Regions from separate parts of the Rhizobium sp. PEPV16 genome, predicted to be linked through region 1. Evidence: riboswitches for the same ligand, from Rfam matches in the RefSeq annotation. Region 1 holds a riboswitch; each other region holds the start of a gene.

Evidence for each region. Region 1 has a riboswitch for cobalamin ahead of nrdH (glutaredoxin-like protein NrdH). Riboswitches for the same ligand answer to the same signal wherever they lie in the genome.
Region 2: linked by a shared signal. The riboswitch ahead of bluB (5,6-dimethylbenzimidazole synthase) and the one ahead of nrdH (glutaredoxin-like protein NrdH) in region 1 are both predicted to bind cobalamin.
Region 3: linked by a shared signal. The riboswitch ahead of cobU (bifunctional adenosylcobinamide kinase/adenosylcobinamide-phosphate guanylyltransferase) and the one ahead of nrdH (glutaredoxin-like protein NrdH) in region 1 are both predicted to bind cobalamin.

What each region holds. Positions count from the first base shown of each region.
Region 1 covers NZ_VSZV01000196.1:1,319-11,440, reverse strand. Annotated here, with positions in the region: gene queC (7-cyano-7-deazaguanine synthase QueC) at 74-784, shown strand; gene queD (6-carboxytetrahydropterin synthase QueD) at 784-1,140, shown strand; gene queE (7-carboxy-7-deazaguanine synthase QueE) at 1,137-1,865, shown strand; gene FY112_RS05345 (adenylate/guanylate cyclase domain-containing protein) at 1,884-3,107, opposite strand; gene nrdF (class 1b ribonucleoside-diphosphate reductase subunit beta) at 3,212-4,186, opposite strand; gene nrdE (class 1b ribonucleoside-diphosphate reductase subunit alpha) at 4,361-6,565, opposite strand; gene nrdI (class Ib ribonucleoside-diphosphate reductase assembly flavoprotein NrdI) at 6,544-6,948, opposite strand; gene nrdH (glutaredoxin-like protein NrdH) at 6,958-7,179, opposite strand; cobalamin riboswitch at 7,455-7,679, opposite strand; gene FY112_RS05320 (heavy metal translocating P-type ATPase) at 7,844-10,075, opposite strand.
Region 2 covers NZ_VSZV01000182.1:3,092-10,141, reverse strand. Annotated here, with positions in the region: gene FY112_RS04565 (DUF2865 domain-containing protein) at 1-711, shown strand, start outside; gene FY112_RS04560 (SDR family NAD(P)-dependent oxidoreductase) at 829-1,575, opposite strand; gene bluB (5,6-dimethylbenzimidazole synthase) at 1,777-2,463, opposite strand; cobalamin riboswitch at 2,506-2,694, opposite strand; gene FY112_RS04550 (methyl-accepting chemotaxis protein) at 3,061-4,935, shown strand; gene FY112_RS04545 (hypothetical protein) at 4,996-5,577, shown strand; gene FY112_RS04540 (3-deoxy-7-phosphoheptulonate synthase) at 5,959-7,020, shown strand; gene FY112_RS04535 (TolB family protein) at 7,017-7,050, opposite strand, start outside.
Region 3 covers NZ_VSZV01000160.1:229-7,278, reverse strand. Annotated here, with positions in the region: gene cobW (cobalamin biosynthesis protein CobW) at 1-743, opposite strand, end outside; gene cobU (bifunctional adenosylcobinamide kinase/adenosylcobinamide-phosphate guanylyltransferase) at 748-1,257, opposite strand; cobalamin riboswitch at 1,634-2,030, opposite strand; gene FY112_RS03385 (chloride channel protein) at 2,290-4,080, shown strand; gene FY112_RS03380 (adenylate/guanylate cyclase domain-containing protein) at 4,102-5,148, opposite strand; gene FY112_RS03375 (SDR family oxidoreductase) at 5,530-6,300, opposite strand; partial or broken gene FY112_RS03370 (cobyric acid synthase) at 6,405-7,050, opposite strand, start outside.

The DNA of each region.
Region 1 (10,122 bases):
GGCGCGTGATTTGTCCTAGAAGCACCGCGTAATCCGGTCGCAGCCCACCCGGTCAAAACAAGGGATCCAAAATATGAAAACCATCGTCGTCTGCTCCGGCGGACTGGACTCCGTTACGCTTGCCCACAAGGTAGCAGCGGAAAAACAGCTTATCGGTCTCGTCTCCTTCGACTACGGCCAACGGCATCGCAAGGAACTGGAATTCGCCGCCAGCTGTGCCGCACGGCTTTCCGTTCCCCATCATGTCATCGACATCTCCAGCATCGGCGGTCATCTCAGCGGATCGGCCCTGACCGACAATGTCGAGGTTCCGGATGGCCACTACGCCGAGGAGACCATGAAAGCCACCGTCGTGCCCAACCGCAATGCCATCATGCTGGCAATCGCGTTCGGTTTGGCTGCCGCGCAAAAAGCAGATGCCGTTGCCGTCGCCGTGCATGGCGGCGACCACTTCATCTACCCGGACTGCCGTCCGGGCTTCATCGATGCCTTCCAGCGCATGCAGAACGAAGCGCTGGACGGTTATGCCAGCGTGAAACTGCTTGCCCCCTACGTCGATGTTTCCAAAGCGGCGATCGTGGTTGACGGCGAAAAACACGGCACGCCATTCTCGGAAACCTGGTCCTGCTACAAAGGCGGCAAGCTCCACTGTGGGCGCTGCGGTACCTGCGTCGAACGTCGCGAAGCGTTCGATCTTGCCGGCGTTCCCGATCCCACGGAGTACGAAGACCGGGATTTCTGGAAGGCGGCCGTGTCGCGATACTCGGCCACGGAGGTGCGTTGATGTACCGCATCACCAAGGAGTTTCATCTCTCCGCCTCCCATCAATTGGATCACCTGCCGGCGGAACATCAATGTGCCCGGCTCCACGGTCACAACTACATCGTCGTCGTCGAACTGGCTGCGGAAAGCCTGAATGACGACGGCTTCGTTCGTGACTATCACGACCTCTCGCCGCTCAAGCGCTATATCGACGAAACTTTCGATCATCGTCACCTGAACGACGTCTTCGGTCATTCGAAAGTCACCTCCGAATTCCTGGCAAGGCACTTCTACGACTGGTGCAAGCAGCGCTTCCCGGAGACATCGTCCGTTCGCGTCAGCGAGACGCCGAAAACCTGGGCGGAGTACAGGCCGTGAGTGGTGGAACCATTCGCGTCAGCGAGATCTTTGGCCCGACCATACAGGGTGAAGGCGCCTTGATCGGGCTGCCGACGGTGTTCGTGAGGACAGGCGGCTGTGACTACAGGTGTTCCTGGTGCGACAGCCTTCACGCGGTCGACAGCGCGTTCCGGGATCAATGGATTCCCATGTCCACAGAGGCGATCTGGCACGAGGTCGTGAAGCTTTCCGGGGGAAAGCCACTGACGGTTTCCCTTTCCGGAGGCAATCCGGCGATACAGCCCTTAGGACCGCTGATCGAACTCGGCCATTCCCAAGGATACCGCTTTGCCCTGGAAACACAGGGAAGCATAGCCCAGGGCTGGTTTCGCGATCTCGACATCCTGGTCGTCAGCCCCAAACCGCCATCGAGCGGAATGCTGACGGATTGGGACCAGATCGATACCTGTCTTCAACTGGCGGCCGGCGGACCGGAGGTCGCATTGAAGATCGTCGTCTTCGACGAACCCGACTACGCATTCGCCCAGCAGGCGGGTCAGCGCTATCCGCAAATTCCCTTGTTCCTACAGCCGGGCAATCATACGCCGCCGCCGCCCGAAGACGGCGATGCGCGCATTGATATCGACGGCGTGATGGATCGGATGCACTGGCTTGTCGAAAGGGTGACGGCCGACAAATGGTTTGCAGTCCGCGTACTGCCGCAATTGCACGTGCTGCTCTGGGGAAACAAACGAGGCGTATGAGTCCGCCTGCACTGAAAATTATGCAGCAATACGCTCCGGAAAGGCGAAAACATCGACGGGCTCTCCAAGCCCGCGCAGCGGGAAGGTGCCGAGGCTGTCCATGTCTTGCGCGCAGCCCGCCATTTCGACGAAGGCTCGTGATAGGAGCACCGGACGCTTGACCTCCTTGGTCAGGCTTTCCAGCCGCGAGGCGACATTGACCGCCGGGCCGATGACAGTGAAATCCAGCCGCCGGCGCGAGCCGATATTGCCGTACATGACGTCGCCGACATGCACGCCGACGCCATAACGCAGCGGTTCGCGCCCCATGCGCACGTGCTGCTCGTTGAGCTCAGCCATCGATGTCTGCCCTTCGCGGATCGCCTGCAGCAGATCGAGGCAGGCGGTTTCCTTGGCTAACGGAAAGATCGCCAGCAATCCGTCGCCCATGAACTTCAGGATCTCTCCGCCGTGCCGTTCGATCGGGTCGGACATGGCATCGAAATAGTCGTTGAGCAGATGGATGACATCGTCGCGCGGCCAGAGATCGGAGATTGCGGTAAAGTCGCGCAGGTCGCAGATCATGATCGCCGCGCCAACGGTCGCGCCGCTGCCGCGGGTCGTGACGCCCGACAGGATCTGTTCGCTCGCATGCGGTCCCACATAGGTCTGCAGCAGCGTGCGCGCCATGATGTTCTTCAGCCGGATTTCGCTGACGAGAGTTAATGCCGGCAGCAGGTCGCGCAGGAAATCGACATGCTCGCTGGTAAAACCGCCCGGGCGGCTGGTGGAAAATGTCACGACGTGCCGCTTGCCGAATGTATGCTCGAGGGGCCAGGCGATATACTCCATAAGGCCGTCATCGCGCAGTTCCTGATAGAATGAATCCTCGTCGCCATCGGTTGTGCCTTCCAGCTGTTTGCGCACCTCCTCCGAACCCTGATGGATGGCGTTGACGGGACTGTTCAGAAACTCCGGCGTGTTTTCGATACCATAGGCAAATGTGTCGATCTTCGCCTCCGCCAGGCCTTCTTTCCAGAGGATGCGGGCACCGACCCATTGCGGATGGTTCGTCCTGAAATGCAATGTCGCCCGCGCCACCGGCACCCCTGCCGCCAGCAGCTTCTCGCACATGTCCACCAGGATATTGTCGATGAACCGCTCACCGCGCGTCTCGTTAACCAGCCAGTCGAGAATCCGTCTTCTGCGGATCGGCCACACGCCTTCGTCCGCAATATCGGCCTTGTTCGAAAAGGATTGCATCAAAAACTCCCGCTACGCCACATCATCGGCGAGGACCAAATTTAGTTTCCGCTGAATGTGGGCGATGAGAGAGCAAATGATAAGAGGCAGACAGCGATCAAGCCTCAGAAATCCCAGTCCTCGTCCTCGGTCGCGACAGCCTTGCCGATCACATAGGAGGAACCGGAGCCGGAGAAGAAGTCGTGGTTCTCATCGGCATTCGGCGAAAGCGCCGACAGGATCGCCGGATTGACCTTGCAGGCCTCGGCCGGGAAAAGTGCCTCATAGCCGAGGTTCATCAGCGCCTTATTGGCATTGTAGTGCAGGAATTTCTTGACGTCCTCGGTCAGCCCGACGCCGTCATAGAGCGCTTCGGTATATTTCGCCTCGTTGTCGTAGAGTTCGAGCAGCAATTCGAAAGCGAAATCCTTGATCTCCTGCTTCCGCTCGTCGCCAAGCCGCTCCAGTCCGCGCTGGAACTTGTAGCCGATATAATAGCCGTGCACCGCCTCGTCGCGGATGATCAGCCGGATCATGTCGGCCGTGTTGGTGAGCTTGGCGCGGCTTGACCAGTACATCGGCAGGTAGAAGCCGGAATAGAACAGGAAGCTTTCGAGAAAAACGCTCGCGACCTTCTTTTTCAACGGATCGCCGGAGCGATACTGCTCCATGATCAGCGTCGATTTCCGCTGCAGGAATTCGTTCTCCTCCGACCAGCGATAGGCATCGTCGACATCGGGCGTCGAGCACAGGGTCGAGAAGATCGAGGAATAGGAGCGCGCATGCACGGCCTCCATGAAGGAGACGTTGGAAAGCACCGCCTCCTCATGCGGCGTCGCCGCATCCTCCATCAGCCGGATGGAACCGACACCGTTCTGGATCGTATCGAGCAGCGTCAACCCGGTGAAGACGCGGATGGTCAACTGCTGCTCGGCCGCCGTTAGCGTGGCCCAGGAGGGAATGTCGTTCGAAAGCGGCACCTTTTCCGGCAGCCAGAAATTGCCGGTGAGCCGGTTCCAGACTTCGAGATCCTTCTCGTCCTCGATGCGGTTCCAGTTGATGGCGCGCACGCGGCTGACCGGCTTTACGGCGATGTTCATGGTGATTATCTCCTTCCAATAGATTTGATGGCGCTCGGAGCCACCTCACCCTACCCTCTCCCCGAGGGGAGAGGGGATGTCGCGCCTGCCGCAGATGTCTTCTCCCCTCGGGGAGAAGGTGCCGGCAGGAGGATGAGGGGGCCATTTGCTCAAAGGCTCGCGGTCGAAATCAACTCACAGCGTACAAGACACGCAGCCCTGCACCTCGGTGCCGGACAGCGCCATCTGGCGAAGGCGGATGTAGTAGATCGTCTTGATGCCCTTCTTCCAGGCATGGATCTGCGCCTTGTTGATGTCGCGCGTCGTTGCAGTGTCGCGGAAGAACAAGGTCAGCGACAGGCCTTGGTCGACATGCTGGGTCGCCGCCGCGTAGGTGTCGATTATCTTCTCCGGCCCGATCTCGTAGGCATCCTGATAATAGTCGAGATTGTCGTTGGTCATGAACGGCGCCGGATAGTAGACGCGGCCGATCTTGCCTTCCTTGCGGATCTCGATCTTCGAGACGATCGGATGGATCGAGGAGGTCGAGTGGTTGATATAGGAAATCGAGCCCGTCGGCGGCACCGCTTGCAGGTTCCGGTTATAGAGGCCGGAGGCCATCACCGCCTTCTTCAGCGCGGCCCAATCTTCCTGCGTCGGAATGTGAATGCCTGACGTCTCGAACAGCGCCCTCACCGTCTCCGTCGCCGGCTCCCAGAGCTGCTCGGTATATTTGTCGAAATATTCGCCGGAGGCATATTTCGAGTCCTCGAAGCCCTTGAAGCTTGTGCCGCGTTCGACCGCCAAAAGGTTCGAGGCGCGGATCGCGTGATAGGTCACCGTGTAGAAGTAGATATTGGTGAAATCCACGCCTTCCTCGGAGCCGTAGAAGATGCGTTCGCGGGCGAGGTAACCGTGCAGGTTCATCTGGCCGAGGCCGATCGCATGGCTCTCGTCATTGCCCTTCTCGATGGAAGGAACCGAGGAGATGTGGCTCATGTCGGAAACAGCCGTCAGCGCCCGGATCGAGGTCTCGATCGTCTTACCGAAATCCGCCGAATCCATTGCCGCCGCGATATTCAACGAGCCGAGATTGCAGGAAATATCCTTGCCGAGATGTTTGTAGGAAAGGTCGTCATGATATTCGCTGGCCTCGCTGACCTGCAGAATCTCCGAGCAGAGATTGCTCATCGAGATGCGCCCGGCGATCGGGTTCGCCCGGTTCACCGTGTCCTCGAACATGATGTAGGGATAGCCGCTCTCGAACTGGATTTCGGCAAGCACCTGGAAGAATTCGCGCGCCTTGATCTTCTTCTTTGAGATGCGGGCGTCATCAGCCATCTCGCGGTACTTTTCCGTCACCGAAATCTCAGTGAACGGCACGCCATAGACGCGCTCCACGTCATAGGGCGAGAACAGGTACATGTCCTCGTTGTTCCTCGCGAGCTCGAAGGTGATATCAGGCACGACGACACCGAGCGACAGCGTCTTGATGCGGATCTTCTCGTCGGCATTCTCGCGCTTGGTGTCGAGGAAGCGCATGATGTCGGGATGGTGGGCATTGAGATAGACCGCACCCGCGCCTTGTCGCGCACCGAGCTGATTGGCATAGGAAAAACTGTCTTCGAGCAGCTTCATGACGGGAATGATGCCCGAGGACTGGTTCTCGATATGCTTGATCGGCGCGCCCGCCTCGCGGATATTCGTCAGCGACAGCGCCACGCCGCCACCGCGCTTCGACAATTGCAGCGCCGAATTGATCGACCGGCCGATCGATTCCATATTGTCCTCGACGCGCAGCAGGAAGCAGGAAACCAGTTCGCCGCGCTGCTTCTTGCCGGCATTGAGGAACGTCGGCGTCGCCGGCTGGAAGCGGCCGGAAATGATCTCATCGACCACGTCGCGGGCAAGGGCCTCGTCGCCGCGCGCAAGCGCCAGCGCCACCATGCAGATGCGGTCCTCATAGCGCTCGAGATAGCGCTTTCCGTCGAAGGTCTTCAGCGTATAGCTGGTGTAGTATTTGAAGGCGCCGAGGAAGGTCGGGAAACGGAACTTCTTGGCATAGGCCTGGTCGAACAGATCCCGCACGAAATTGAAGGAATACTGGTCGAGAACCTCCTGCTCGTAATAGCCCTCGGTGACGAGGTAATCGAGCTTTTCCCGGAGATTGTGAAAGAACACCGTGTTCTGGTTCACATGCTGCAGAAAATATTGCTTGGCAGCCATTCGATCCTTGTCGAGCTGGATCCGCCCCTCATCGTCGTAGAGGTTCAGCATCGCGTTCAGCGCGTGGTAGTCGAGCGTTTCCGCCGCTTTCAGAGGGCGTTCGCCGGCGGGATGAGCAAAGGTGTTATGCGGTTTTGCGCCCGCATCCCGCGTCAGAGGTGTTCCCGTGTCCAAAACCGTTCCATTCCGTGTTTGACGTTGGCGATGTCATCTTCTGTGCCCAGCAGCTCGAACCGGTAGAGGTAAGGCACCTGGCATTTCTGCGAGATGACGTCGCCGACGAGCCCGTATGTCTCGCCGAAATTGCTGTTGCCCGCGGCAATCACGCCGCGGATGTGTCCTCGGTTTTCCGCATCGTTGAGGAAACGGATCACCTGCTTGGGAACGGCACCCTTGCCGCCGTCGCCGCTATAAGTCGGCACGATCAGCACGAAGGGTTCGCGGATATGGAACGCGTCTGCGCCACCTGACGGAATGCGCGCCGCGCGCAGTCCGAGCTTGGCGACGAACCGATGGGTGTTCTCGGATCGGCTGGAATAATAGACGATCAGACCCATCGCCTTTCCTCAGGAAAGTGCGCTGATCATGTCGGGGCGGAAACCGGCCCAATGCTGCTCGCCAGCGATGACGACAGGCGCCTGCATATAGCCGAGGCTGCGGACGCGATCGAGCGCTTTGGCATCCTGCGAGATATCGACGATGTCATAGTCGACTCCCAGGCGGTCGAGGGCGCGATAGGTGGCAGTGCATTGGACGCAGGCAGGCTTGCTGTAGACGGTGATGGTCATAATATTCCTCGTAACGATTGGGACGCAGGACATCGGTCGGAAATCTCTCGATATCCGTCGAAAACACTCTGTATTTTGCAGCGATGCGGCTCGTTCAGCCGCTGGGCGTGATCCGCCCTCTCCTTGACGCGGGTGGTGGCCTGAACTGAGATACTGACATGACTTCACCCCGAAGTGGCTCAATGCGAAGGTTTCGAGGGCGGAGGTTCGGGCCTGCGAAACGCGATGCGGAGATTCCCCGCAGCCATGCAACGCGACCTTCCGGACACCCCGCCCGTGGACGTTTCGTTCGAGGCAGGTCTCCTGGCTCACGGGTCAAAGCGCCTGCCCAGCCTTCCCGGAGCATCATGCTCCAGTGACCTGAAATCGGACAGTTGCTCGCCGCTTACAGTTGCGGGGGCAGCTCCGGCATTGCCGCGCCATGATGGCGAAGCGCACCGAATTCCCGTCTTAGCCGCCGATCCTCACGAATCGACGGAACCTCGAACACTAGATATGGTACGCGAATCGCTGATGACGTCAACAAGTTGTTGTGGCGGCGCAGCAGTGGCGGCAGTGAATTTCACGTGACTGCGTATGATGTGGATAATGAAGCGTTAACGGAAAAGCGCTGTGGAGAACCCATCAGAAAAGAGCCGGCAGAAGCCGGCTCCCGAAACAACATTCATATTTTTATTCGAAGCAACTGCAGCGCGTTGATCGTCACCAGCACGGTGGCGCCGGTATCGGCGAGGATCGCCGGCCAGAGCCCGGTGATCCCGATAATCGTCGTCACCAGAAAGACCGCCTTCAGCCCGAGTGCGATGGTGATATTCTGCAGGATGTTGCGCATCGTGCGTTTGGAAAGTTCGATCATCCGCGCCACGTCGCCGACGCGTCCGTGCAGCACGGCGGCATCCGCCGTCTCCAGCGCCACATCGGTGCCGCCGCCCATGGCGATGCCGATATCGGCCGCGGCCAGTGCCGGAGCATCGTTGATGCCGTCGCCGACCTTGGCAACGACGAAGCCCTGGCGCTTCAATTCGCCGACGACCCGCTGCTTGTCCTCCGGCATCATCTCGCCGCGCCAGTCGATGCCGAGCATGCCGGCAACGGCTGCTGCCGTCCGCTTGTTGTCGCCCGTCAACATCATCGCCTTGACGCCCGCCGATTTGAGGGCAGCGAGCCCGGCCTCGGCATCCTCGCGCGGCTCGTCGCGCATGGCGATCAGGCCGGCCGCAACACCGTTGACGAGCAGCACCGACACGCTCTTGCCCTCGTCGTTCAGCGCAGCGATGCGTGCATCCCGTTCAGCACTGAGCGCCCCGCGCTCACGGGCAGCAGGCGGCGACAGCAGGTCCAGCGTCTCGCCGCCGACTTTGCCACTGACACCCTTGCCCGGCAGCGCTTCCAGCTCGAAGGCCGGCGGCACGGGAACGCCATCCGCTTTGGCGCGGTTGAGGATCGCCAGCGCCAGCGGATGGCTAGAACCCTGCTCCAGCACCGCCGCGCGCGACAGCACCTGCGCCTCGCTCAGGTCAAAGGAAATGATGTCGGTCACCTGAGGCTTGCCTTCCGTCAGCGTGCCTGTTTTGTCGAACGCGACCATCGTCACCTTGCCGAGCGTTTCAAGTACAGCGCCGCCCTTCATCAAGAGGCCGCGCCGCGCACCTGCCGAAAGCGAAGCGGCGATCGCCGCCGGCGTCGAAATGACGAGCGCGCAGGGGCAGCCGATCAAAAGGATGGCAAGGCCCTTATAGACCCATTCGCCCCATGGCCCTGTGAACAGCAGCGGCGGAACGACCGCGACAAGCGTTGCGACCACGACCACGCCGGGCGTGTAATAGCGCGAGAACCGATCGATGAAGCGCTCGGTCGGCGCCTTCGATTCCTGCGCCTCCTCCACCAGCTTGACGACGCGGGCGATGGTATTGTCGGCAGCGGCGGCGGTGACGCGAACCCTCAACACCGCATCGCCATTCACCGTGCCGGCAAAAACGACGGCATCGACGCCCTTGCACACCGGCGTGCTCTCGCCCGTCACCGGCGCCTCGTCGATCGCGCTCTCGCCTGAGATGATGATGCCGTCTGCAGAGATACGGTCGCCAGGGCGAACCATGATAATGGCGCCGACAGCAAGGCTTTCCGCCGGCACTTCCCGCGTCTGGCCATTGTCTTCGAGCAGCGCATTCTTCGGCACCAAGGCCGTCAGCGACTGGATACTTTCGCGCGCCTTGCCCGCCGCCACCCCCTCCAGCAACTCGCCGACGAGGAACAGGAACACGACGGTTGCCGCCTCTTCGCCGGCATTGATGATGACGGCGCCGATGGCGGCGATCGTCATCAGCATCTCGATCGAAAACGGTGTTCCGGAGAAGGCGGCCATGATGGCGCGCCGCGCGATCGGCACCAGCCCGATCAGCACGGCGACGATGAAGGCATAGGACGCGATCGCCGGCACGAGATGGCCGACGGTATAGGCGGCAACGAGTGCTGCACCCGAAAGAATGGTCAGCCGGCCCTTCCTGCTCTGCCACCAGGGACCGGCCATCGGCGCATGGTCGTGCCCGTGCAGCCCCTCGATTTCCTTCTCGCCATGATCGTGAGGATGATCGTGGTCATGGCCCGCGTGATCGCGGTGATCATGTCCATGGTCGTGACGATGCTGCGAGCCCTGGGTATGCGCAGGCGCAGCGGTTCCGGCAAGCGGCGCGACGGAATAGCCGAGCCCCGTCACCTTCTTCTCGATCACCTTGAGATCGCTGCTGCCATCGTGCCGGACGGTCATCGTGCCCGCCATCACCGAAACGGAAACATCGGCGACACCCGTCAAGCGTCTGACCGCCGTATCGATCTTGGTTGCGCAGGAGGCGCAATCCATGCCGCCAACCCGGTATCGTGTCTCGCTCTCAGCCATGATCCGCTTCCTTGTCAAATAGAAGCATCCCTCCTACATCCTCTAGC
Region 2 (7,050 bases), on a different contig from region 1:
GCCGCTCTCGACCACAACGGCTGCAACAGCGAGAATTTCTACGCGCCGAGCGATCGCAGCGCCGCCGACCCCGCCCCGAGTGTCGAGGAACAGGCGATGCGCACCGATACCTTCATCCCACTCGGCGGCGGTGAAGAGATCGATCCGCGTTACGGCCTGCCGAGGGCCGAGATGCTCTCGCCGGTCAGCACAATGTGCGTGCGCAGCTGCGACGGCGGCTTCTTCCCGATCAGCTCGAACGCCACGTCGGTCGATTTCGGCCGCGACGCTCAGACCTGCGCCAAGATGTGCCCGGGCATCGAGACCGAACTGTTCTATCGTGACGTGACGAGCACCGAAGCCTCGAACATGATCTCGGTCGCAACCGGCACGCCCTACAGCGCCATGAAGAACGCCTTCGCCTACAAGAACCGCACGCCCGGAGAAAAGTCCTCCTGCGCCTGCAATCTCACCGCCTATTACGAGGAGATGCGCGGCAAGCAGGCGTTGAGCGAACCGCCGCAGCAGGGCTCGATCACCACCATCCGCACCAATCCGCCGGTAAAGGATGCTGCAGCGCAGATCGCACCGCAACCATCGACCGAGCGACCCTACGATCCGACACAGAACAAGGTCCGTCAGGTCGGCCCGCAATTCCTCGCTGGCGACCAGGGTTCGATCGACCTCGCCAATCCGGCAGCGCCCGGCCCTCAGCCGCAACAGCAGCGGTGACCGAGCAGCTCAAACGGCGGTGACGAAGCTATCGCGGCGTTGTGCCGGGGTGCTTGAGATAAAGCCGACGTCAGGTGAACTTGCGGCGGGATGTCAATGCGGGTCGCTTGAGCATGGTCAGTAGGTCGTACGACCGCCGCTCAGGTCGAACGTCGATGCGGTGGTGAAGGAGTTCTCTTCGGAGAGCAGCCAGACGACCATCGAAGCGATCTCATGAAGTTCAACAAAACGGTCGCGCGGAATGCGCACGCGCATATATTCGATAAATTCCGGTGTCAGCCCGTCCAATATAGGTGTCTTTGCTGTGGTCGGCGTTACCGCGTTCACGGCGATCCCCGTCTTTGCGAGTTCCTTGCCAAGAGACTTGGTGAAGCCCAGCACACCGGCTTTCGCTGCGCTATAGGCAGCGATGTTCGGATTTCCTTCCTTGCCCGCCACCGAGGAGATGTTCACGATCCGCCCGTAGTCGCGCTTTAACATGACCGGAACGACGTGGCGGCAGCAGTTGAAGGTTCCCGTGAGGCAGACATCGACAACATCTTTCCACTCGATGACATCATATTCAATCGTGGGCTTAACCGGACCGGTAATCCCCGCGGAATTGACGAGGCCGTCGATACGGCCAAAAATCTCCTCGGTCGTCGCCGCCGCGTTTTTCACTGATTGGGGATCTGCAACGTTGACACCGAAAGCGACCGTGCCGGAGCCGAGAGCGGAAGCGCTGTCCTTCGCCATGTTTTCGTTCAGGTCCCAGATGGCCACCTTGCCACCAGACTGGATGACGCGCTCTGCGATCGCGTAGCCGATGCCGCGCGCACCGCCTGTGATCACGATGATGCGTTCCTTCAAGTCGATCATGTTCATTGGGCCGTTATCCTCCGATCGATCCGCCGATAGCCGAATATCATTTGGAATTTCCGGGATTCGCCTTCAGCGTATCGATATAAAAGCCCGGAATAAAGATACCTCGCCCTCGCCCGGCGTCGGCGATACCCCGACATCGGTTTGCTCACCTTGACTGTCAATGGTGTGACTGTGCGATTGAGGCCACGCTCGACCACCACCCTAGGTGTTCAGTCCCCATCCATCATGAAAGACGAGTTCCTCGAGCGGCAGCCGCTGCCGCCAGCCTTTGACGGAGAGTTCCGGCTCGTCATAGAGCCGATCGACGAAACCGGCACAAAGCCAGGCGACCACCTCGATATGCTCGGGTATGCCGAGAATGCTCTTCAGATCGCCTTCGCGAAAAATGCTGACCCAGCCGATGCCGACACCTTCCGCCCGCGCCGCAAGCCAGAGATTTTGGATGGCGCAGACTGTGGAATAGCTATCCATCCTGGAATTGTGCGTGCGCCCTAGCACGACGCTGCCGCTGCGGGTGGGATCGCAGGTCACGCATATGCCGAGCGGCGCCTCAACGATGCCTTCGAGCTTGAGCGAGCGGTAGGCTTGCCGCCGTTCGCCCTCGAACATCAGCGCCGCCTCCTCGTTGGCGCTCGCGAAGGCATCCCGAACGCGCGCCCGCACAGCGGCACTTTTCACCAGAATGAAATTCCACGGCTGCATGAAGCCGACGGAGGGTGCGTGGTGAGCGGCCGTCAGCAGCCGCTGCACAACATCGTCAGGCAAAGGATCGGGTCGAAACTGGCTGCGAACGTCGCGCCGCGTCATGATCGCGTGATAGACGGCCTCGCGTTCGGCCAAGGAAAAACCGGACGCCGCCGAAAGGGCATCCTCATCAAAGGGTCGCATCGTCAAATCCCCAACAACGCAACCGCCCCGCCGTCCGCGCGGATCGGTCTATCTTTGTCAGGCCGGTTTTCTGACTTGGCGTCATCCGTCTGCCGCAGCCTTCCCGGCAAGAAGCCAGTGGCGTGATGAAGCGGCAAACGTCGGCCTTACAGCGTTGGGCACGTTCCGGTCTTGCACCGGATTCCCGATTCTCCCGCCTTACCGGCGGGCACCTGACGGCGCATCTATTTCAGCAAACCGGCGCGGCGGCAAGCCGCGAACCAGATAGTTGATTCCAGCCGCGCGCCAAGCGGTGCCATCTGTCTCTTTTCTTCGGCCGGGGCGTAGGGAACACGGACGCGCGACACACCTCTTCTCCCCAGCGGGGCGAGGCAGATCTCCAGCGGGCGCAATAGCGAAATAACACGCGTGTGCTCCGGCATCCCATTCTACTTTATGATTTATTCACATATCAAATACACACTGCGTTTGCGCGTTTTGGGTTGCTATCCGGACATGGGCATGAGGGCTCGTGATGTGACCGTCAGCGTGGATGCCCGTATTGAGACGCCGGTCGGGAACATCTCCGACTGAGCCGCAATTCTAGGCTGCCGCGGAATGTTCCAATTTTTGAAAACGATGCCTCTGACCGCCAAGCTGGCGGCGATTATCGTTGCCGTCAACCTCTGCGGCATTTCCGCCTTCGCCACCTATACCTGGATGTACGAAACCCGGGCATTGATCGATGGCGCCAAGGCCAACTGGTCAAAGGATGCGGAGCAGTTTGCCTCTCTGGCCGCCGGCGGCGTCAAGTGGGGTAAGGCGAATGCCGTCCGTGAAGCTTATTCGCTCTACCGCGACGACCCTTCGCTCGATCTCGTGCAATTTGCCGCATTCAACGCGGAACCTGCCGCCGTCGACACATGGACACGCGATGGCATCAACGGTTTGCCCGCACCGGCCGATCTGGCCAAGAGCCTCAGTGCAAAGCCGGAAAAAACGACGATCGATGACGGCGGGATATCCGCCGGCGTGGTCACGATCATAGCGCCGCTCCCGCTCGACAAATCAGGAAAAGCCACCGGCTATATCGTCACGAACTGGTCCGTCGAAAAAATCGCTGCTGAAGTCAGGCAGAAGGTTCTCGTTTCGCTGCTCACGCAGTCGCTGATCACCGCCTTGGCCGTCGTCGCCTTCCTTCTCGCCATGCGCAGCCTTGTTGGCCGGCCCATCAGGATCCTCAGTGAGAGAATCAGCGCATTGCAGAAAGGCGATCTGGCCTCTCCCGTCGCCTATAAGGAAAATGGCGACGAGATCGGTTTTCTGGCACGCGCGTTGGAAGTCTTCCGCCACGAGGCAATTGCGAAGGTCGAAAGAGAGCAGGCCGCTGCCGAGCAGAGCGCCTCGCTCGACGCCGAACGGGCGCGCAACACGTTGTTCACGGAAGAGGCCAGCAAAACCCAACGGCTGGTCATGACCGCTCTCGCAAATGCATTGGAAAAGCTTGCCGCCGGCGACTTCTCGATACACCTGGCCGATCTCGGCCCCGAATTCGATAAATTGCGGCAGGATTTCAACAACATGGTCGAAGCGGTCGCGGCCGCGCTGACAGAGATCAAGACCGCGTCCGTGGCGGTCGAAGGTGGGTCAAGCGAGCTGGCCTCCTCCGCAGATCAACTCGCCAGGCGGACCGAGCAACAGGCAGCAGCATTGGAACAGACCGCCGCAGCACTGGATGAGGTGACCACCACGGTCAGAACTTCGTCGCAGCGCGCCGAAAATGCCGGCAAGCTGGTCGAGGAGACAAAGCGGAGCGCCCATGTCTCAGCGACGGTGGTGCGCGATGCAATCGGCGCGATGGACCGTATTCAGACCTCGTCTAGCCAGATCGGCCGCATCATCGGCGTCATCGATGAAATCGCGTTTCAGACGAACCTGCTGGCGCTGAATGCCGGCGTCGAAGCCGCGCGTGCCGGCGAGGCCGGCAAGGGTTTTGCGGTTGTCGCTCAGGAGGTGCGTGAACTCGCCCAGCGGTCGGCAAATGCGGCAAAGGAAATCAAGAACCTTATCAACGTATCCGGCCAGGAAGTTGCCGCGGGCGTCGGGCTGGTGAACGAAACCGGCGACGCCTTGCTGAAGATCGAGGAGCAGATCAACCGCATCAGCGACAGTATCGCTTCCATCGTCCAGTCCTATCGCGAACAGGCGACGGGCCTGCAGGAAATCAACGGTGCGATCAACCAGATGGATCAGGCGACGCAGCAGAACGCGGCAATGGTCGAGGAAACCAACGCGGCCTGCCAGGAACTGCTGCAGCAGGGACGCCTTCTGCAGGACTCGGCCGGCAGGTTCGTCGTCGGCGCATCTACCGCCAGCCAGCCCAAACCCGTTCAAGCTGCCCGCCAACCGCGTCCCGAGCCCAGAGTCTTCACGCAGCGACATGTAGGCAATGCCGCCGTTGCCGCTGCTCCCGGTGCCTGGGAGGAGTTCTGACGTCGTCTGCATCCGATAAGCCGTAGTTCTCAGCAACCTATAATCAGGAAGGAAACACTTATGAAGAAAATCGTGCCCGCATTTCTTTTGGCCTGCGCTGCATTTGCCGTGCCCGTGGGCGTATCCATGGCGCAGGATGCCAAGCTTGCCCCGATCTCCGACTACGTGACGAGCGACGTCAAGCCCTGGCTCAACGACCCTGCCATCATCGAGGCTGTCAAGGCGCAGAACGCTGCCAACGCCAATCTCAGCGCGGGTGATGTTGACGCCCTCGACAATAAGTGGCGTGCCGAAGTCGATGGCTCCGACCACTCGATGATCGACGGCGTGCTCAACAATGCACTGTCGAAATTCCTTCAGGGAAAGAAGGAAGCTTCCGGCGGCAAGATCACGGAAATCTTCGTCATGGATGCAAAGGGGCTGAATGTCGGTCAAAGCGACACAACATCGGATTATTGGCAGGGCGACGAGGGCAAGTTCCAGAAGTCTTTTGGCGCCGGCAAGGAAGCCGTCTTCGTCGATGAGATCGAAAAGGATGAGTCGACCCAGACACTGCAGTCGCAGGCAAGTGTGACGATATCCGACGACAAGGGAACGCCGATCGGCGCCATCACCGTCGGTGTGAACGTCGACGCTCTCTGAACTCGGGAACGACATTCGAAAGCAATGAAAACGCATATCGCCCGGAGCATGCACGGTTCGGGCGATATGGATAAACAAAGACTTGCAAGACGTCGCATGAGCGAGATCGAGTGCGACGTGCCCTCCACAGGGGGTATGGTGCCCCGCAAGAGCATCAGCTTTTCAGGCAGCAAATTCTACGTGACAATGCCTGATCTTGGCGCTACACACGCCTCATGTCGATCACGTCAACCTACGCCTCGGGATTTTATTGGTACCGCTGCTCCCAGCGGATACGGGTCCATGCGTAACTGAATTCGACGCGACGACAACCCGAACAGCCGCTAGTCTACCTGGCGGCTTTTTTGTTCCGTGCGGGTATGACCAAACAGGAGCCATACCGTGTCTGATACCATTGATGATCTGCGTATCGTCGAGATCACCCCGCTGACCAAACCCGCCGATATCATTGCGGAAATCCACCGCAATCCTACTGTCACCGAGACCGTGACCAGCAATCGTGATGCGATCCACAAGATTCTCCAGGGCGAGGACGATCGCCTGATCGTCGTCATCGGCCCCTGCTCCATCCACGACCCTGTCGCCGCCCGGGAGTACGCCGCGCGGCTGGAAGAGCAGCGGCGTCGCTTCGCCGGCGATCTCGAGATCGTCATGCGCGTCTATTTCGAAAAACCCCGCACGACCGTCGGCTGGAAGGGCCTGATAAACGATCCGCATCTCGACGGCAGCTACCGTATCGAGGAGGGGCTGAGGATTGCGAGACGCCTGCTGCTCGATATCAATGCCATGGGTCTTCCGGCCGGCGTCGAATTCCTCGACACCATCACGCCGCAATATATTGCCGATCTCGTCAGTTGGGGCGCGATCGGCGCGCGCACGACCGAAAGCCAGGTCCACCGGCAGCTTGCCTCCGGCCTTTCCTGCCCGATCGGCTTCAAGAACGGGACCGACGGCGGCGTGCGTGTGGCGCTGGACGCCATCCTCGCCGCCTCGCAGCCACACCATTTCCCGGCCGTAACCAAGGACGGACAGGCGGCGATCGCCTCGACGAGGGGTAATGAGGACTGCCACATCATCCTGCGCGGCGGCAAACGGCCGAACTATGAAGCGGCCGATGTCGAAGCGGTGACTGGCGAAGCCGTCAGACTCGGCGTCGCCCCGCGCATCCTCATCGATGCCAGCCACGCCAACAGCGGCAAGGACCCGATGAACCAGCCGCTCGTCGTCAAATCCGTCGCCGCACAGATTGCCGCCGGTAACAGCGACATCAAGGGCATGATGATCGAAAGCAACCTCGTCGCCGGCCGCCAGGATCTCGTCCCTGGCAAACCGCTGGTCTACGGCCAGTCCATCACCGACGGCTGCATCGACTGGCATATGTCGGTCGCGGTACTGGAAGACCTGGCTAAATCCGCCCGCGAGCGCCGCCGGACCCGCGCTTAAGCAGCCGGGAAATAGCGGACATAGGCGAAC
Region 3 (7,050 bases), on a different contig from region 1:
CCATCCTCATGCTCCAGCTCGTGATGCGACTTGCGATTGGCGACATCGTCCTCCGTACCGATGCCGAGGCCGAGCAGGATGCCGGCCGACACCTCGCCGTTCCGCGCCTCGATCATCACGGGCTTGCGCACCGTGCGGGAGGCGACCTCGTCGCGCACCCTGATGAGGCCGGCAGCGTCGATCAGGTCGGTCTTGTTGAGCACGATGAGATCGGCGCAGGTCAGCTGATCCTCGAACAACTCCTCGATCGGGCTCTCGTGATCGAGCGATTCATCCTCGGCGCGGCGCGCATCGACGGCATCGTGGTCGTCGGCAAAACGGCCGGCGGCAACAGCGGCGCTGTCGACCACCGTAATAACGCCGTCGACGGTCACCTGGGTGCGAATGTCGGGCCAGTTGAAGGCGGCGACCAGCGGCTGCGGCAGGGCAAGACCTGAAGTCTCGATGACGATATGGTCGGGCCGCTGTTCGCGCTCGAGCAGCTTCGTCATCGTCGGAATGAAATCGTCCGCAACCGTGCAGCATATGCAGCCATTGGTCAGCTCGATGATGTCGTCCTCGGTGCAATTCTCCGCACCGCAGCCCTTCAGCACGTCGCCGTCGACGCCGAGATCGCCGAACTCGTTGATGATCAGGGCAATCTTCCTGCCGCCGGCGTTGGTGAGCAGGTTGCGGATCATCGTCGTCTTGCCGGCACCGAGGAAGCCGGTGATGACGGTTGCGGGAATCTTCTGCTGGTTCATGGACTTAACCCTTCATTTTCAGCGGCAGGCCTGCCGCGATGAAATAAACTTCGGCGGCCTTCGCCGCGATCGATTGGTGCAGCCGGCCGGCATGATCGCGAAAATCCCGCGCCATGCGATTGTCGGGCACGATGCCGAGACCGACCTCATTGGAAACGAAAACGAGCCGCGCTTTCGCGGTGGGCAGGAAATCGGCAAGGGCGACAAATTCCGCCGCCATCTCACGCTCCTCCATCATCAGATTGGTGACCCAGAGCGTCAGGCAGTCGATGAGGACGATGCGCTCCTTGCGGTCGATGGCGGTGAGCTTGCCGACAAGATCGAGCGGCTCCTCATGCGTCGTCCAGGACGGACCGCGATCGGCCTTGTGTTGGGCGATGCGCGCCTGCATCTCCTCGTCCCATGCACGGCCGGTCGCGACATAGTGACGGTCGAGGCCGGTCGCCGTCACGAGGTCTTCGGCGAACCGGGATTTGCCGGAACGTGCTCCGCCGAGGATGAAGGTGGCAGTCATGCTCAAACGCCCCTCAGGGAGAGTGCGTAGCCGTGGCTTGTTCCGAGTGCACCTTTCTCGGCTACTGAGGGTGTGACACCCCCCTCTGTCCTGCCGGACATCTCCCCCACAAGGGGAGAGATTGAATCGCCGAGAGCTTTTCTCCAAACAATTGATGTAGGACGACGGTCGTGCTGCTTGCCGATCTCCCTCCTTGTGGGGGAGATGTCCGGCAGGACAGAGGGAGGGACCCAGCATTCGACATAAGCGGCCGAAAGCACACCTCTTGCAGCACTGCTTGGAGGCGTCGCGCGCGCCGCACCAGGCCGCGCCGAATTCAATCGTTCAGCCAAGACAACCTCCGTGCTGGCAACGGGCATAGTGCCCAGGTGTGGGCTTCTCGCCCGGCACGCATGGCAGGTCTCCTGGCTCGCGGTTATCGGCCGCGATCGGAGCGGACCGGAAACCGGTCGCCCTGATCGTGCCAGCGGATCATCCTCGCCTTCCCGGCTGCATCAGTGAAAAGGTGGACGATTCGTAGATTGAGAGGCGTCCGACCCCGGTTGATCACCATGCATTTCCAGTGGCTTTTCCGGCATGTCGCCCGTCCCGCCCGCTTGCATGATTGCAAGCCGCCGGCCGGAAGGGCTTAGTGCCGGATGGAAGACCCTGACCGCTCTACAGTCGCGGGGTCGGCTGTGATGAAGGCGCCCGGCTTGGGTCCGCCCCGTCACATTCCCTTTTCATCCGGAAGGGCGCAACACCGATCCGGAACCATCCGTTATGTCAGGATGGTCAGTCGACCATCCGTTATCGGGATGGTTAGGCAAGCGCAGGGATGAAGTCAACCGGCCTTGGCGACCGCCCGATCGCCGGCCACGTGACGTGGCCACACAAACACGACTTACCCTACCTTAAATATCGTCATTTATCAGAGACTTACGTCACCGAAATTTATTCCAACCGCCGGCTTTTCGCCGCAATTGCGTCGCAAGCGGACTGCGCGACCATCTCCGCCCTTGACCGGGCCTCTCCCCGCCTAGTTGTCTAGCCATGCTTATGAAATTGGATCGGCGCGGTTTCCGCGCGCTGCGTGTTTTCTTCGATCCGGGACGCCTGAGGGCGCTGACCCGGCGCAGCGAAGTCGGCCTGTCGCTGGCGGGCGCCGTCGTCGGCATCATCTCGGGTCTCGCCGTCACCGGCATGAGCTATGTCTCCAACGAGCTGCACCAGCTGGTCTTCGGCATCGCCGACAGCGAACGGCTGAGCTCGTCCGAGATCGAGAACAAGCTGCTGCTGCTCACCGCCCCCGTCATCGGCGGCGCCCTGCTCGGCCTGCTGCTTTTCGTGCTGGCGAAACGGCGCAAGAAGCCGATGGTCGACCCGATCGAGGCCAATGCGCTGCATGGCGGCCGCCTGTCCCTGACCGACAGCATCATCGTTGCCGTGCAGAACCTGATCTCCAACGGTTTCGGCGCCTCTGTCGGCCTGGAGGCCGGCTATACCCAGCTTGCCGCCGGCCTCGCCTCGAAATTCGGGCTGAAGCTGCAGCTTCGTCGCTCGGACCTGCGCACCCTCGTTGGCTGCGGCGCGGCGGGCGCCATCGCCGCCGCCTTCAACGCGCCGCTGACCGGCGCCTTCTATGCTTTCGAGCTGATCATCGGCACCTATACGATCGTCTCGCTGACGCCTGTCGTCGTCTCCGCCCTTGTCTCCACCCTGATCGCAAGGCTGCTCGCCGGCAGCGATTTCACCATCGATATCGGCAGCTTCGGTTCGGTCGTGCCGGCCGATTATATCCCGGCGCTGCTGCTCGGTGCGTTCTGCGCCGGTGTCGGCATCCTGATCATGCAGGGCGTCGCTTTTGTCGAGGAGCTTGCGCGCAAGAGCTCGATCGCCCCACCCTTCCGCCCGGCACTCGGCGGCATCATCGTCGGGCTCTTGGCGATGATCTCGCCGCAGGTGCTTTCGGCCGGCCACGGCGCGCTGCATCTCAACCTTTCCCGTGACGTGGCAATCCCGACGCTGATCGGCCTCTTCCTTTTGAAATCCTTCGCCTCGGCGATCTCGATCGGCTCCGGCTTCAGGGGCGGCCTGTTTTTCGCCTCTCTGTTCATGGGAGCCCTGCTCGGCAAACTCTTCGCCTATTGCGGCCCCTATTTCGCCGATGCGACGCTGACGCCCGTCATCTATGCCGTGGTCGGCATGAGTTCGCTTGCCGTCGCCGTCATCGGCGGGCCGCTGACCATGACCTTCCTGGCGCTCGAAATCACCGGCGACTTTCCGATCACGGCGCTGGTGCTCGCTGCCGTCATCACCTCCTCGCTGGTCGTGCGTTCGACCTTCGGCTACTCCTTCGCCACATGGCGCTTCCACCTGCGCGGCGAAAGCATCCGCAGCGCCCATGATGTCGGCTGGATCCGCAATCTGACGGTCGACAAGCTGATGCGCGCCGACGTCAAGACGGCAAGGGCGGGCATTTCTCTGGAGGAATTCAAGCAGGCCTTCCCGATCGGCTCGACCCAGCGCGTCATCCTCGTCGAGGAGAGCGACAAATATGCGGGCCTCGTGCTGGTGCCGGAGATTTACGCCAATCCGACCGATGCGCAGGACGAGGGCAAGACGCTTGCCGATTTCATCCACTATCGCAACGATTTCCTGCAGCCGCAGATGAATGCCAGGCAGGCGGCGGCGATCTTCGACAAGAGCGAAAGCGAAGCGCTCGCCGTCGTCAACAACCTGATCGAACGCAAGGTGATCGGCCAGCTCAGCGAAAGCTACACGCTGCGCCGCTACAGCGAAGAACTCGACCGCCGCCGCCGCGAAGTCTCAGGCGAGATCTGAGCAAGTCGGAACACTCCGTCGTCAGTCGGTGCCGGCGAGCTTGAAGACGTTGACCGGCTTCGAAACGCCGCGCAATTCGAAAGAGCCGAGACATTCGCTGGCAACGGCAGAGGTTACCGCGAAACTCTCCGACATCAGCAGATGGTGCCCGAGCACGCCGCAGAGTTTTTCGAGCCGCGAAGCCTCGTTGACGGCGCTGCCGATGACGGTGAAATCAAGCCTGCCGCGTGCGCCGATATTTCCATAGAAGACCTCGCCAAGATGCAGCACGACATCGACGCCGATGTCAGGACCTCCATCATTCCTCCGCTTACCATTCAGCACCTTGTTGGCTTCTAGAATATTCCTTGCGGAAGCCAGTGCGGCCATGCAGGCCTTTTGCGGATCTTCAGCATCGGTCGGAAAGATCGCCAGCACGCTATCGCCCATGAACTTGAGGATCTCGCCCGAATTTTCCTCGACATGCCAGCCGATCAGCTCGAAATGTTCATTCAGAAACCCGGCGATTTCGCCCGGCTGATAAACCTCGGTCAGCGCCGTGAAGTTTCTCAGGTCCGCAAGCAGGATCGCAGCATTGATCGCCCCTCCCTTTCCCCTCTGAATATCGCCTGCAAGGATGCGTGCACTTGTTTTGGCGCCTGTATAGACGGCAAGGATATCCGATGCGGTTTTCGTTGCCGCGATACGATAACAAGCCAGCCCCAGCGCCGGGAAGAGCTTCGCGACGATCGCCAGTTGGTCATCAGAAAATCCGCCCGGCCTGTCGCTTGTAAGAGACAGACTGACCCCGCGCAGCGCAGCCTCCTTCGGAAACTCCAGCAGGCCGACCAGATGATCGGTGCCGCCGCCATGCGCGAATTCCGCAAGCTGTGGGTAGTCATCGACACCCTCACCCTTGGCGATGTTCCATCGACCTGACGTTTCGCCACGGCCCAAAAGAAAATAGATCGGGGTCTTCTCGAAATTCAGCACTGCCGCACTGCCATACTCGGCATTCTCGATCGTGGTCGCACCGCCGCGCACGAAATTGGCCGAGACGCCGCCATACATGGGATGAATAGACGGCATTGAGATGCTTCCCCGCCAGATCGGAAAGCCATCCGCGATCAGCCGATCGCACAATCCGGCTATCAGCTCGCCAATATGCTCAGCTGTGATTCCATGCTCTATAAGCCACTGAATATGATTGTTAATTTCCGAACCTCCAAATGACCGACGCAGTTTATGGTCGGAATTCGGGCAAATGGACGGCGATGACCAACCCGGGGCGTTGCTACGTCAACCAATAGGCGAGTCAGGCAGATATTTCTAGCCATGGTCTCCGGCAACGACAACCACAAGGCAGGCTAAGCGGGAATGATACCTGCCGTTACCGTCATTCGGCTCCGACGAGAAGCAGTGAAGCGTGCCGCAGAAATGAAAGACGGTGCCGCAGCGCTTGCGGATATCTCACATCCTGACTGTCATGCCGCCGTCCACCGTCAGCACGTGACCGTTGACGAACGAAGCGGCGTCGCTTGCAAGAAACAGCGCCGCGCCGGCGATCTCGTCCGGGCGTCCCCAGCGCTGAACCGGGATGCGCTGGCGCACGAAGGGCATCAATTCCTCGTTCGCAGCCATCGCCGCGTTCGTCTCGGTCGCGAACCAGCCGGGCGCAATCGCATTGCTGGTGATCCCATGCGGGCCGAATTCGACCGCCATGCCGCGCATCAGTCCGGTCAATCCCTGCTTTGCTGCCGGATAGACGCAGTCGCCGGGCATGACGACATGGCCGCTGATCGAGGTCACTGCGATCAGCCGGCCGTAATTGCGTCGCTTCATCAACACGGCAGCGTCGCGCGACAGCGTCATCGCCGCCGCCAGGTCGGTGCGCAGCAGCTCGATGATCGCATCATCGTCGAATTCGGCCAGCGGCCGCCTGTCGCGAGCGCCGACATTGTTGATCAAAATATCGAGACGACCATGGACCTTGTCGATATTCGCCATCGCAGCACGCTGTGCCTCGCGGTCGGCGATATCGAATGCGGCGGCCTCCGCCGTGCCGCCCGCGGCACGGATCGTCCTGACGGCATCTTCCAGCGTCGCCGCCGCGCGTCCGTTGATGATGACATGCGCGCCGGCCTCGGCAAGGGCGCGCGCCATCTCGAAGCCCAGACCACGGCCGCCGCCAGTCACGAGCGCCACCTGACCAGCCAGTGAAAATCTATCCAATATGCTCATAGTTTTCGTCGCTCTCAACCGGGTCCGTCGCGACAATTAATGGACTCAGTCAACTAATTTGGCAATAGCAGAACGACGGCACCGATGGTGGTGCGAGGTGCGGCCTAACCGAGCAGCCCGGCCAGCCAGCGCGGATCGAGATGACGTTCCAATTCTCCGGCGATCTCGTCGAGTGCCTGCTCGACGCTCTCGCGGTAATTCCGCTGCTCCCCTGATAGACCGAAGCTTTGGAGCAGTCGAGCGCGGTAAGCGTCACTGCCGAAGAGGCCGTGCAGATAGGTCCCCATGATCCGGCCGTCGGCCGACAACGCCCCGTCGGGCACGCCGTCGATGATTGCCGAAGGCCGATCGCAATCCGCGCCGCGGGTGATGCCGAGATGGATCTGGTAGCCGGCAAGCGGCGCATCATATTCGGTCGAGCGGGCCTGGCTGTTGCGCACCGTCTTCTCCGGCGCCATCTCGGTCTCGATGTCGAGCAGCCCAAGCCCCGGCGTCTCGAGCGTCCCGCCCTCGATGCCGAGCGGATCGTGCACCATGCGGCCGAGCATCTGGTAGCCGCCGCAAATGCCGATCACCCGGCCGCCACACCTGACATGCGCCTGCAGATCGCTCTCCCAGCCCTGCGCCCTGAAGTCGGCGAGATCCGATATCGTCGATTTCGAGCCGGGAAGCACAACGAGGCTCGCATCGGCAGGTATCCGCTCGCCTGATCGCACGAAGACCAGCTCGACATCCGGCTCGGTCCTTAGC